DNA from 3 places in the Mesorhizobium sp. M0045 genome. Region 1 is predicted to be linked to each of the others. Evidence: riboswitches for the same ligand, from Rfam matches in the RefSeq annotation. Region 1 holds a riboswitch; each other region holds the start of a gene.
What was found. Region 1 has a riboswitch for cobalamin ahead of metE (5-methyltetrahydropteroyltriglutamate--homocysteine S-methyltransferase). Riboswitches for the same ligand answer to the same signal wherever they lie in the genome.

Region 1 (4,195 bases):
ATTTTTGATCGCCCATTCGTGCTGTGTACCAGCCCTGTGTCTTGCGCAAGTGGTCACGAACGGCTGCCGGAGCCCTCGAAGACGCCCTAAAAACACATGCTGCGATTTTTGAACACGCTTGACGTGTTAGATTAATTCATCCACAATGCGTGTATTGCACACGCGAGGTGAGTTATGAACATGAAAGAACTTAGGGTTCGACTGGGCATGACTCAAAAAGATTTGGCAGAGCAGATGGCAACGACGCAACAGACTGTGGCCCGTTGGGAAACAGGCAAAACGCAGTTGAACGTCGAGCAGATCAAGGACCTTTGTCTCACGTTGAAATGCACAGTCGAGGAGCTGCTGGGCTGGAAGATTGATGTCGAGGAGTGGCGCACGAGCCCGTTTGCAATTGCCGATGCCGAAACGCGATACGGCACGCTCAGAATCAAGACGACTGTTGGCAGCCGCCAATATCCTATCGATGAAAAGGCGCGTGAATCGATTTTACGTCAGTTGAAGGAACTTCATAATCTGCGTAGAAATAACACAAGCAGGCCATGGCTGTATTGTTGGAGCCTTGACAACAAAATACTCTTGATAAATCCGCAATATGTCCGCACCATTGAGCTTATCGGTAACGATGTAGAGGAGATGCCAGAGTATTATCATCCAGAAATCTATCGGGCTTTGGATGACTGGGATAAGGGTGAGGTTTCAGGAAAGCTGAAGAAAGAATGCGATGCCATCATCGCAGAGATGGGTGATCAGGAAGCCGTGCGCATGGCCTCCTATGTTCGCGTCACATATGACGACGGAGAAGATGAGTGGAACTTCTTGGATGAAGAAACCGCTACGACTTTCTTCGGATTGGAAGCTGCGACCTTTGACGTTCCCCAGTGTAGTTTCGCCGAAGTGGAGGAAGAAGGTTACTACCGAGCGCGATACGCCAACCTTGATCGCGTCGCGGTGATGGAGGTTCCAAGCGACCGTTATCACAGATTGACCGCGCCCGAGGAAGCTTAGAACCATCCACGAAGGGCGCATGTTACATCTCGACCTTGCGTGGTGCGTTTTCAGTACGAGATGACGTTAAGCGTAGGCAGTGGCAGGTAAGAGTGCTCGACCAGAAGCTCAAGTGCCTCCTCAATATCGCTGCCGATGTGCCGCAGGACACGTCCACGGGAGCGTGGATAGGCGTGAAGTTCCTGCACTCCACGGTCCGCTTTCCCATCGCCGGTGTGTGCCCGACGCCATCTTGTGGACGAGCTTGGCCGCCTGCACCCGGTTGTATTCCGGCTTGCGGTCCGCCTGGGCGGTCCGCTGCGATGGCTATCTCCATGTCAATCGGCGCCGAACTTTGACTGCCCGCTGCTTTTGATGAATTTGGCGAGGTCCCGCGCATAATCACTCTTGGTCTTCTCCTTGAGGCCCTGTGTCGCGAACTTGTGGTCCAGCAGGGCAAACAGGTCCAAGTCCCCTTCCGCCTGTGGCGCTGGCTTGCCTCACCGCCCTCGGCTTCCCAATTGGGGACCGCTTCTGCGCGCTGCACCGTGGCGATTGTCCGCCCAAGACGCATCACAAGATTGAACGCCAGACCGTGCGCGTGCACGATGATTTGCCGCTCAGGCCTCATTTGGACAGGACTTGAGCTGGCCCGGTGGTTTGAGCCGGGTTACCTTGAGCCGGTGGGCTGCGAACAAGCAGTTCGAGACATTGGCCTCGATCACTTCGCAACACGCCGCTGCGCCTGGCCTCGGTGTGCTCCCCCCGAAATCGTTGTGTCATATCACCGAGGGCATCACGGCCAACAGCTTCCACATGGGCAACAGCCTCGCCATTGAGCCGAATATGGTCGCGAGCAGATCACCAACGAAGCGGTCGGAACCTCGGAGCCGAAGTTCGACGCCGAGGTGGTTCGCATGATGCGCTAAGCAGCACCACGGCGCTTGCCGGTATGTTTGCTGCCGGCAGCCGACGAACTCCTATCCTCCTGGACAAGGGCGCCGTGCGTCATTGCTTTGATTTACCGGCCGCTCAAGGCTCCACAGTTTTCGCTTTCGAGGCGACCTTTGGAACATGCCAACGGAAATTTAACATAACGACATAAACATTTCTTTATGCGGCGTTGACAAAGAAGCGAACTGCTGTAATTGTCTCCCGCGTCGTGGTTCTCCGTACGGCGCTGCCGCAGCGGAGCTAAGAGGGAAGCCGGTGCGATGCCGGCGCTGCCCCCGCAACTGTTAGCGGCGAGCCAACCCCACTCATGTCACTGAGGCGAATAGCCTTGGGAAGACGGGTAGAGGCTATGACCCCGCGAGCCAGGAGACCTGCCACGGCGAATTACGTCCACGGGCGGGGTGTCTCGGTGGCCGCTGCAGCCTGGCGTTCGTGCCGGCCTGCTAGCGCCTTCCTTGTCACCGACGCCCCAACCATCGGGGTCTGGCATGACTATCTCTCAGCAAATTCCTGTAGCAACGCTCGGCGTGCCCCGCTTCGGTCGTCGGCGAGAACTGAAATTCGCGCTTGAAAGCTACTGGTCCGGAAAATCGTCCGCTGCCGACCTTCTCACGACCGCGAAGGCGCTCCGTGCCGCTGGCTGGGAGGAGCAGCACGATCGCGGCGTGTCGAAAATCCCGTCGAACGACTTCTCGCTCTACGACCATGTGCTCGACACCGCAGCCATGGTCGGCGCCGTTCCATCCCGTTACGGCTGGAATAGCGGCGAGGTTCCACTTGACATCTACTTCGCAATGGCGCGCGGCAACCAGGGTCAGACGGAGGATTGTCGACACGCTGGTCACCAGCAGGCGGCTCATCGGTCTGATGTAACCGCGATGGAAATGACCAAGTGGTTTGACACCAACTATCACTACATTGTGCCGGAACTCAACGATGATCAGACGTTCGCCCTCTCGTCGACGAAACCGGTCGATTACTTCATCGAGGCTAAAGCTCTCGGCGTTCACACACGCCCAGTCATCCTTGGACCGATCACCTTCCTCAAGCTGGCGAAATCGCCTGCCGAAGGATTCGATCCCATCGCGCTCCTGCCGAGGCTGCTGCCCGTCTACGAGCAACTCCTGCAGAGGCTGAAGCTGTCGGGAGCCGACTGGGTGCAGATCGATGAGCCAGCGCTTGTCCTCGATCTGAACCCGAACGAACGAGCTGCGTTCGAATTCGCCTATGGCCAGCTGTCAAAAGCCGCGCCCGAGTTGAAAATGATGCTGGCTACCTATTTCGGGCCGCTGGGAGACAATCTCGAAACCGCGGTTTCTCTGCCCCTGGCCGGGCTGCATATTGATCTCGTGCGCGCTCCCGAGCAGCTGGAAACGGTGGGTCGGCTCGCACCGAAGGATCTGGTGCTCTCGCTTGGCTTGATCGATGGCCGCAACGTCTGGCGTGCGAACCTGCCCGCCATTCTCGACCGCATCAAACCGATCGTCGCCGGCTGGCCCTTGGACCGCGTCGAGATCGCGCCTTCTTGCTCGATGCTGCATGTGCCGATCGACCTCCGCATGGAGACGGAACTCGACGCGGACATCAGGTCGTGGCTCGCCTTCGCGGCCCAGAAGACCGACGAGTTGGTGTTGCTGGCCCGGGCCCTGTCCCAAGGCAGGGATGCGGTGGCAGGCGCGTTGAAAGCGTCTGCCGAGGCTGCCGCCACTCGCGTAACGTCCACGAAGATCCATGACCCGCTTGTTGAGGGGCGGATCGCCAGCATTGACGACAGCATGAAGCGACGAGAGAGCGCTTTTGCCGAGCGCTCCAGAGTCCAGGCCGGCACGCTCGGGCTGCCGCCGTTCCCGACGACGACCATCGGGTCCTTCCCGCAGACGCCGCAGGTACGCAGGGCGCGGGCCGCTCATGCGAAGGGCCAGCTGAGCTATGTCGACTACGAGACCTTCCTGAAGAAGGAGATCGAGGCTGCAATTCGCTGGCAGGAAGAGATCGGGCTGGACGTGCTGGTGCACGGTGAGTTCGAACGAAACGACATGGTACAGCATTTCGGCGAGCAGCTGTCCGGCTTCGCCTTCACCCAGCATGCCTGGGTGCAGAGCTGTGGGTCGCGTTACGTGCGCCCCCCCATCATCTTCGGCGACGTATCGAGGCCCAAGCCGATGACGCTGCGCTGGTGGCAATTCGCCCAGTCGCTTACGGAAAACCCTGTGAAGGGAATGCTCACAGGCCCGGTGACCATTCTCAACTGGTC
Region 2 (4,195 bases), on a different contig from region 1:
TGGCTGCAACCTCGGCGTCCTGCACCGCCTTGCGCTTGGCCATCTTGGCGCGGTGGCGTTCCTCGTCCCCCTGTTCAATGGTCTTGGGATCGATAGTATCAGCCATGTCATTTCACCTTGAGCGGCAGCCCCGCCACCATCAAAAGCACGGTGCCGGCGACCGCCGCGACGTCCTGGTTCAGCCGGCCGGCGGCATCGCGAAACCGTCTTGCCAGCGCATTGTCCGGCACGATGCCCTGGCCGACTTCGTTGGACACCACGAACCACGGGCCGCGCGGCCGCGACAGCACATCGGCCAGCCTTCGGCATTCGGCCTCGACATCATGGTCCGCCAGCATATGGTTGGTCAGCCACAGCGTCAGGCAGTCGATCAGCACCGGCTGGCCGTCGGGCAGTGCCTTGATCGCGCCGGTAAGGTCGAGCGGCGCCTCGATGGTCGTCCAGCCATCGCCTCGCCGCGAGCGGTGCAGCGCGATGCGCTGACGCATCTCCTCGTCATAGGCTTGCGCCGTGGCGACATAGCTCCACGGCGCCGGACAGGCGCTCACCAGCCTCTCGGCATGCGCGCTCTTGCCGGAGCGCGCACCGCCGATGACCAGGGTCAGCGCCCCGGCAGCGCGGTCAGGCAAAGCTGTCGCGCAGGCTGGTTGCCGCGCCGGTGAAGCGTCCGCGCACCAGCCCGACGACCATACCGAGCACCAGCCAGAACACCAGATTGGTCAGCGTCACCGCCACCACGAACTGATGATGCAGCCCTTCCGGGATCGCCGTCTCGAAACTGTCGGGCTGCGGCGCGCCGACAATATGCGGCGCAACGATCAACGCCACGGCAAGGATCGCCAGCGGCAGCGATCTGCGGAAGGCGATAAGGCCGAGACCGGCCGCTGTCGCCAACACTGTTGCCCACCACCAGATCTGGCGTTGGACAAGGTCGGCCGCCGGCATCGCCGGCAGTTCCGGCGGCAGGCCGAGGCCGGGCGCCAGCGTGAACACGGCAAAGCCGGCCAGCCCCCAGAACAGGCCCTGGCGCCAATTGCCGATGCCGCCGGCGAACTCCGAAACCGCGACCAGGACCAGTGCGAAGCCAATGCCGGTGACGATATTGGCAACGACGCTGAAGCCAAAGCGCTCGAAGCCGTCGGCCGGCGCCCAGCCTTCGTCTTCAGCCGGAGCCATTGCTTCAGCCGGTGCCGGCGCGGCGCTGCTCATAGCCATCGTGCCCGCTGCGTTTTCGGCCGGTGTCGCAGGTGCCGCGGCATGGTCATGGCCGCCGCCGGCCTGTTCGTAGACTTCCGCTTTCAGGATGAGCGGCACCGTGGCGTAGGCCTGCATGCAGGCGAGAACGACGCCGGCCACAAGCCCTGCGATCGCCGCGATGAACACGACGTTGCGAAACAGTGTCATGATGTCAGCCCCTTGTCAGTGGCAGGGAAAGCCCATCGAGTGGCGATAGTCGTGCGCGGCATTGTGGACCGCATCGATATGCGAAAAGCCGACAAAGCCCATGACGAAAATGCCGAGGAATGCAGCAAGCGCCAGCTGCATGAGACGCGACTGCGAGGAGGCGGAAGCGCCGAGCGAAACGGAAGCGGTATTCATGTCTTGTCCTTTCGCCCTCCACCCGAGGGCATAGAAGTCAGTTTCCTGTCGCCGGCAGGTCTCCTGGCTCGCGGATCAGCACCCTTCCCCACCTTCCCGAAGGCGAACCTTCAGTGGCATATGGAGAGGACTACCGCACACAGTTGCGGGGGCAGCCACGGCATTGGGCAAACAATTTCGCCCGCACCGCATTCCCTCTTGGTTCCAAACGGAACCGACGACATCAGCGACTATAGGCAGAATCGCCGCGCCCGGCAAACCAAATTCCGCCGGATCGTGTAGCGAATGCGCCGCCTCGCCAAACCGGAGAACTGGCGCCGCAGACGTCGCGATCTGCGCGGTCAAACAGAACGGCCTGCGTTCGATGCGGCACTGCACCGCTTCCACAATTGGGTGCGCGAGCGCCATGTGGCGCTCGAACATCAAAGCGATTTGGGCAGATAGCGCCAGGTGACGAAGCCGCAGATCGCCGCCAGCAGGCCGAGTGTCGCGAAAACCGCGCCCAGGCCGAAGAACGCCAGCACCACGGAATAGACCAGAGGCGGCGTCAGCTCGGAAAAGTCGAGATAGGTGCGGTAGACCGCCGCCATCTGTGCCCGCTCATACGAGCGCACCGAGCGCATGAAGGCGGTCGAGCCCAGCGCATCCAGCGCGATGGTGAAGAAGGCACCGCAAAGCAGCAAGGCGCCGGTGATGAGCGGTGCGGCCTCGCCGACGGCGCCGGCCACCAGCAGCGTTGCCGACATCGCGAAATAGGCGAACGTCATGGTGCGCCGGCCGCCGAAACGCTTTCCTGCCCTGCCCCAGAAGATTGCCATGAACAAAAGCGCATTGCCGGCCGAAACCAAGAGGCCGCCGGCGAGCTTGCCCTCGCCGGTGATCACCATGAACAGCGGCCCGTAGACGAAGAACGTCGTCCAGAAGCAGGAGCGGCCGAAGGCGATCAGCCAGGCCAGCCTCAGCCTTGGCTGCGCGACGAAGCGGCCGATATTGGCCAGCGGATTGACCGGCCGCGTCTTGCCGGGGCGGATCGACGGGTTATCGCCAAGCCGGTAAGTCCAGAACAGCGCCAGCAAAGCCATGGCGAAGACGGCCACCGCGCCATGCGCGGCATAGATGCCGAAACGCGTGTAGAGGTAAATTCCGAGGGTCGGCCCGGCGGTCCAGGCAAGCATCGACCACGCCATGCGCAGCGACTCGGCCTGCATGAAATCGGTCTTGCGGATATGGTCCATGATGTAGAGGTTGAGCGTGATCGCCAGCGCCCCGGCGCCGACGACGCGGCAGAGCATGCCCACCACCTGGCCGACCAGCGTATGGGTGACGAAGAACAGCGAGCCGACGGCCAGCAGGCAGGCGCCGGCGGTATAGACCCAGCGCCGGGCAAAGCGGGCGATCAGCATCGGCATGAACAGCGTCGCCGACAGGCCGAGCATCGCCACGATCGTGTAGAGGATCGAAACGATCTGCTCGTTGTGCAGTATCTCATAGGCCTGGATCGGGATGACGCTGGACACGGTGGCGCGCGCGAAGGATTCGACCGCATAGAGCGAGGCGAAGGTGCGGGCATCCGCCGGCCGCAAGGCCGCAAGCCAGATCGGATGGCGCACATGGGTAGCCATTGTGTTCCCCGAAGCCGAATCGCCCGAAGCAGGGTTGGAGCACAAATCTGCCGCGGCGATTCCTGGCCGGGTAACAGGAAACCGACGCCTTCACGGCAAAAAGCGAAGCCGGCCAAAGGCTTTCCGGCTCTGGCCTAAAGCAGCCCTGATGCCGACCGTCACCAACGCGACGCAAGGCCCTGCTTCTTTTGACGGTGGCAACCGTGATAGTCGTCTTGCCGGGGCTGGAACCAAGACAGCGAGACCAATGAGCATCGACACGCCGAGCGCAGCCGTTCAGGATCAACCGAAGTCGAAGCGCATCGCCGCTATCGACATTGCACGCGGCATCGCATTGCTTGCCATGGCGAGCTATCATTTCACCTGGGACCTCGAATTCTTCGGCTACACCGATCCCGGCCTCACCGCCTTCGGCTGGTGGAAAATCTACGCGCGCTGCATCGCCTCGAGCTTCCTGTTCCTGGTCGGCATCAGCCTCTATCTCGCCCATGGCAAAAAAATCCGCTGGACCGGCTTCTGGAAGCGCTTCGCCATGGTTGCCGGGGCAGCGCTCGCAATATCGCTGGTCACCCGCATCGCCACGCCCGACGGCTTCATCTTCTTCGGCATATTGCACGAGATCGCGCTCGCCAGCTTGCTCGGCCTGGCGTTCCTGCGGCTGCCGGCGCTGCTGACGCTTGCCGTGGCGGCCCTCGTTATCGCCGCGCCTTTCTACTTGCGATCCGAGCTTTTCGATCATCCGGCTTTGTGGTGGGTCGGCCTGTCGGCGACCAACCCGCGCTCCAATGACTACGTTCCGCTGCTGCCCTGGTTCGGCGCCGTGCTTGCCGGCATCGCGGTTACCAAGCGCGCCGCCACCTCTGGCGCACTGACGCGGCTGTCGGCCTTGGCGCCCGGCCGCTGGGCAAACCCGCTGGTCTTCATCGGCCGGCACAGCCTTGCCTTCTATTTGATCCATCAGCCGGTGCTGATCG
Region 3 (4,195 bases), on a different contig from region 1:
GAGGTATGGATCATCTCGACCGCGCAGCAGGCGAGACCGAAGGTCATGAACATCAGCGAGCCGCTGCGCGCCCAGGTGATCAGCGCCTCGGTCGAGGTGACGAGAAAGCCCTTGTCGGCGAGCTCGTTGTTGATCTCCAGGAAGAACGGATCATCCTCCCCCACCGGCCTGCCGGTGTTGGGGTCGATGAGGCCCTTGGGCTTCGGCGCGACGAGCGTGCCGGAACTGTCGTTCAATCCCATTCCAGCGCTCCTTTTTTCCATTCATAGGCAAAGCCGATGGTCAGCACCGCCAAAAACACCATCATCGACCAAAAACCGAGCATGCCGATCTGGCTGAACGACACCGCCCAAGGAAACAGGAAGGCCACCTCCAGATCGAAGATGATGAACAGGATCGACACCAGGTAGAAGCGGATGTCGAACTTCATGCGCGCATCGTCGAACGAGTTGAAGCCGCATTCATAGGCCGAAAGCTTTTCCGGATCGGGGTTGCGGTAGGCCACCAGGAAGGGTGCGGCAAGCAGCGCCAGCCCGACCACCAGCGCCACGCCGATGAACAGGACGATGGGCAGGTACGAACCTAAAAGTGCGTTCATGCTGCAGTTTCCGTTGGCGGCCAATCCACTCTGATTACAGCACCGGACCCACTTGCGGAAGCGTGACAGTTTAACCACTGAACCGTTTTAAGGGGGCTCTATGCTGCAACGCGGCGAGGGTTAGCGCAGCGCTTTCGGCGAAGCAAGTCAAACCTTGTTCAAATCGCGGTACTGGGCGGCATATCCGGGAAAACTGGTCAGATCCGCTCCTGTTTGATTTCTTTCACTTTTCACTCCACTTTTCTCTCCTGACATGGATACCGACAAAACCCTGCTAGCATGGCGCGGAATCGCAGATTCTCTGCTCTGTCCGGCATCATCAGGATACCCGCATTGATGAAGGAAAAAATCTCGCTTCGCATGGCCCGCCGCATCGCGCTGGCGGCACAGGGATTCAATGACCCCCGACCCGCCGGTACACCCGACCGCCGACATCTGGCCCGCGTGCTTGCCCGTACCGGCCTGCTGCAGATCGATTCCGTCAGCGCCGTGGTGCGCGCCCACTACATGCCGCTCTATTCGCGGCTTGGCCCCTACAAGCTGGCGCTGCTCGACGACGCCGCCATAACGCGCAAGCGGATGGTCTTTGAATATTGGGCGCACGAAGCCTCCTTCCTGCCGGTCGAGACCTATCCGCTGATGCGCTGGCGCATGCAGCGGGCCGAGCGCGGCGAGGAAATGTACAGCGGACTGGCCAAATGGGGCCGCGAGCACGCCGCCTATATCGAGGAGATCTATCGCCAGGTCGTCGATCACGGCCCGATCGCCGCTTCAGCCCTCGAAGGCCAAAAGGGCAATGGTGGCTGGTGGGGCTGGAGCCATGCCAAGCACGCCTTCGAATGGCTGTTCTGGGCCGGCCGCATCACCACAGCGCATCGCCGCGGCTTCGAGCGGTTCTACGATCTGCCGGAGCGCGTACTGCCGCCGGCGGTACTCGCTCTGCCGGTTCCTTGCCCCGAGGATGCGCACCGCGAATTGCTGCGTATCTCCGCCCGCGCCCATGGCGTCGCCACGGCAGGCGACCTGCGCGACTATTTCCGCCTCTCGCCCGCCGATATCAAGGGCCGCATCGAGGAGCTGGTCGAGGCTGGCGAGCTGTTGCCGGTGAGCGTCGACGGCTGGAGCAAAACAGCCTATCTCCACAAGAACGCCCGTTTGCCGCGCCGGACCGAGGCGCGCGCCCTGCTTGCGCCGTTCGATCCCGTCGTCTTCGAGCGGTCGCGCACCGAGCGGCTGTTCGACTTCCACTACCGCATCGAGATCTACACGCCGGCCGAAAAGCGCCGGTATGGCTATTACGTGCTGCCGTTCCTGCTCGGCGACAGCATCGTCGGGCGGGTCGACCTCAGGGCCGACCGTCCGGCCGGCGTATTGCGCGTCCATGCCGCCTATGCGGAGCCCGGCGCCCCGCCACAAACCGCTGCCGAACTCTTCGAGGAATTGAAGCAGATGCAGGGCTGGCTCGGGCTTGAGCGCATCGAGGTGACAGCTGCCGGTGATCTTGGGCCGGCGCTGGCCGACATTGCCGCGTCGTAGACGTGCGTTGACACGACTGCCTCCACAAGCCTAAATCTGTTCCAGACGGTCCCCTGCCCGCAACGGCAGGGGCCAAGAGGGAATGCGGTGCGAAATCTCGATTTCAAATCCGCGGCTGTCCCCGCAACTGTAAGCGACGAGCCAAGGCCGAAAACCACTGGGATATTCCCGGGAAGGCGGCACCAAGGCGATGACCCGCGAGCCAGGAGACCTGCCGTCTAGGACATAAGAATCCGATCGCCTGGCGGGTTTTCCGGGCAAGGAGCCTGATTTGGAACGCGACAGCAGTTTTTCGGCTGAGACAGCGGATTTATTGTCCGGCCCTGACGATTCCCTGGCCGGCGTTACCGTCATCGTCTGCTCTTCCTGCCGTGACGAGACCGGTTCGGACGCTCATCCCCGCGCCGGCGAACTGCTCGCCGAGGACACGCGCCGCGCCGCTTCCGGCGAAAACATCAAAATCCGCACCGTCGAATGCCTCGGCAATTGCAAGCGCCGGCTCAGCGCCGCCATGCTGCGCGACGGCTGCTGGAGTTACGTCTTCGGCGACCTGACCACGACCAGCGGCGCCGATCTCGTGACCGGTGCAAAGCTGTTCGCCACCTCGACGGATGGGCTCATTCCGTGGCGCGGCCGTCCCGATTGTCTGAAGCGCGGTCTGGTTGCCCGCATCCCTCCCCTCGACCTTTTGAAGGACTTGATATGACCGCTGCCTCCCTTTCGCGCGTCCCCTGCACCGTCGTTACCGGATTTCTCGGCGCCGGCAAGACGACATTGATCCGCCATTTGCTCGAAAACGCCAAAGGCAAGCGGCTGGCCATCATCGTCAACGAGTTCGGCGACATCGGCATCGACGGCGAGATCCTGAAGGGCTGCGGCATCGACACCTGCCCCGAGGAAAACATCGTCGAGCTGGCCAATGGCTGCATCTGCTGCACTGTCGCCGACGATTTCGTCCCGGCGCTCGACCAAATCCTGTCGCTGATGCCGAGGGTCGACCATATCCTGATCGAGACATCCGGGCTGGCCCTGCCCAAGCCGCTGGTCCAGGCCTTCCAGTGGCCGTCGGTCAAGAGCCGGGTGACCGTCGACGGCGTCATCGCCGTCGTCGACGGACCGGCGCTGGCGGATGGCCGCGTCGCCAACGACATGGACGCCCTGCAGGCGCAGCGCGCGCAGGACGAGACGCTCGAACACGACGATCCGGTCGAGGAAGTATTCGAAGACCAGCTCGCTTGCGCCGACCTGATCATCCTGTCGAAGAGCGACCTGATGGACGCAGCCGGCTCGGCCCGTGCCAATGCCGTCATCGGCAAGCATGTTGCGCGGGCGGTGAAGATCGTGCCGACTTCGCAAGGCAAGGTCGATCCGTCGGTGCTGCTCGGCCTCGGCCTCGCCGTCGAGGACGACATCGAGAACCGCAAGACCCATCACGACGACGAGCTCGACCACGAGCATGACGATTTTGACTCGTTCGTCATCGACATCGCGTCCGTCTCCAACCCGGACGAGCTCGCACAACGCGTCGCCACGGCGGCGGCGGAAGAAAACGTGTTGCGCGTCAAGGGCTTCGTCGAGGTTGGCGGCAAGCCGATGCGGCTCCTGCTGCAGGCTGTCGGTCCCCGCGTCAACCATTATTACGATCGCGCCTGGACGGCTGACGACGACCGCCGTTCGCGCCTCGTCGTCATCGGTCTGAAAGGGCTGAACCGCCCGGCGATAGAGCGTATCCTCGCCGGCTGACCCCAGGTACGAGCCGCGATGCACATCCTCACCACCACATCCGCCTCGCTCGACGATCTCGCCGAGCCTGTCGATCTCAGGCAAACGCCTGCGGATGTCGTGGCCCTGTCCTTCACCGACAGCGACCTGGCCGGGCTGGCGGCGGCGTGGAAGGCGGATGCGGACCGCCTGCCCTCGATGCGGCTCGCCGCCTTGCGCGACCTGCGCCATCCGATGTCCGTCGACCTCTGGACCGAGAGCGTCGCCCGCCACGCCAAGGTCATTCTGGTCCGCATTCTCGGCGGCTACGAGTGGTGGCGCTATGGCTGCGACCAGCTC

Region 2: linked by a shared signal. The riboswitch ahead of NKJ72_RS13765 (CbtB domain-containing protein) and the one ahead of metE (5-methyltetrahydropteroyltriglutamate--homocysteine S-methyltransferase) in region 1 are both predicted to bind cobalamin.
Region 3: linked by a shared signal. The riboswitch ahead of NKJ72_RS13590 (DUF1636 family protein) and the one ahead of metE (5-methyltetrahydropteroyltriglutamate--homocysteine S-methyltransferase) in region 1 are both predicted to bind cobalamin.

Annotation. Positions count from the first base shown of each region.
Region 1 covers NZ_JAMYUY010000030.1:17,090-21,284, forward strand. The annotation lists gene NKJ72_RS28690 (MFS transporter) at 1-90, shown strand, start outside; gene NKJ72_RS28695 (helix-turn-helix transcriptional regulator) at 175-1,008, shown strand; gene NKJ72_RS28700 (hypothetical protein) at 1,326-1,457, opposite strand; cobalamin riboswitch at 2,134-2,334, shown strand; gene metE (5-methyltetrahydropteroyltriglutamate--homocysteine S-methyltransferase) at 2,430-4,195, shown strand, end outside.
Region 2 covers NZ_JAMYUY010000007.1:66,803-70,997, reverse strand. The annotation lists gene cobO (cob(I)yrinic acid a,c-diamide adenosyltransferase) at 1-106, opposite strand, end outside; gene cobU (bifunctional adenosylcobinamide kinase/adenosylcobinamide-phosphate guanylyltransferase) at 108-629, opposite strand; gene NKJ72_RS13770 (CbtA family protein) at 622-1,404, opposite strand; gene NKJ72_RS13765 (CbtB domain-containing protein) at 1,420-1,599, opposite strand; cobalamin riboswitch at 1,636-1,833, opposite strand; gene NKJ72_RS13760 (MFS transporter) at 2,022-3,221, opposite strand; gene NKJ72_RS13755 (heparan-alpha-glucosaminide N-acetyltransferase) at 3,469-4,195, shown strand, end outside.
Region 3 covers NZ_JAMYUY010000007.1:32,040-36,234, reverse strand. The annotation lists gene NKJ72_RS13605 (NuoB/complex I 20 kDa subunit family protein) at 1-242, opposite strand, end outside; gene NKJ72_RS13600 (NADH-quinone oxidoreductase subunit A) at 233-598, opposite strand; gene NKJ72_RS13595 (winged helix-turn-helix domain-containing protein) at 935-2,134, shown strand; cobalamin riboswitch at 2,164-2,367, shown strand; gene NKJ72_RS13590 (DUF1636 family protein) at 2,406-2,840, shown strand; gene cobW (cobalamin biosynthesis protein CobW) at 2,837-3,877, shown strand; gene cobN (cobaltochelatase subunit CobN) at 3,896-4,195, shown strand, end outside.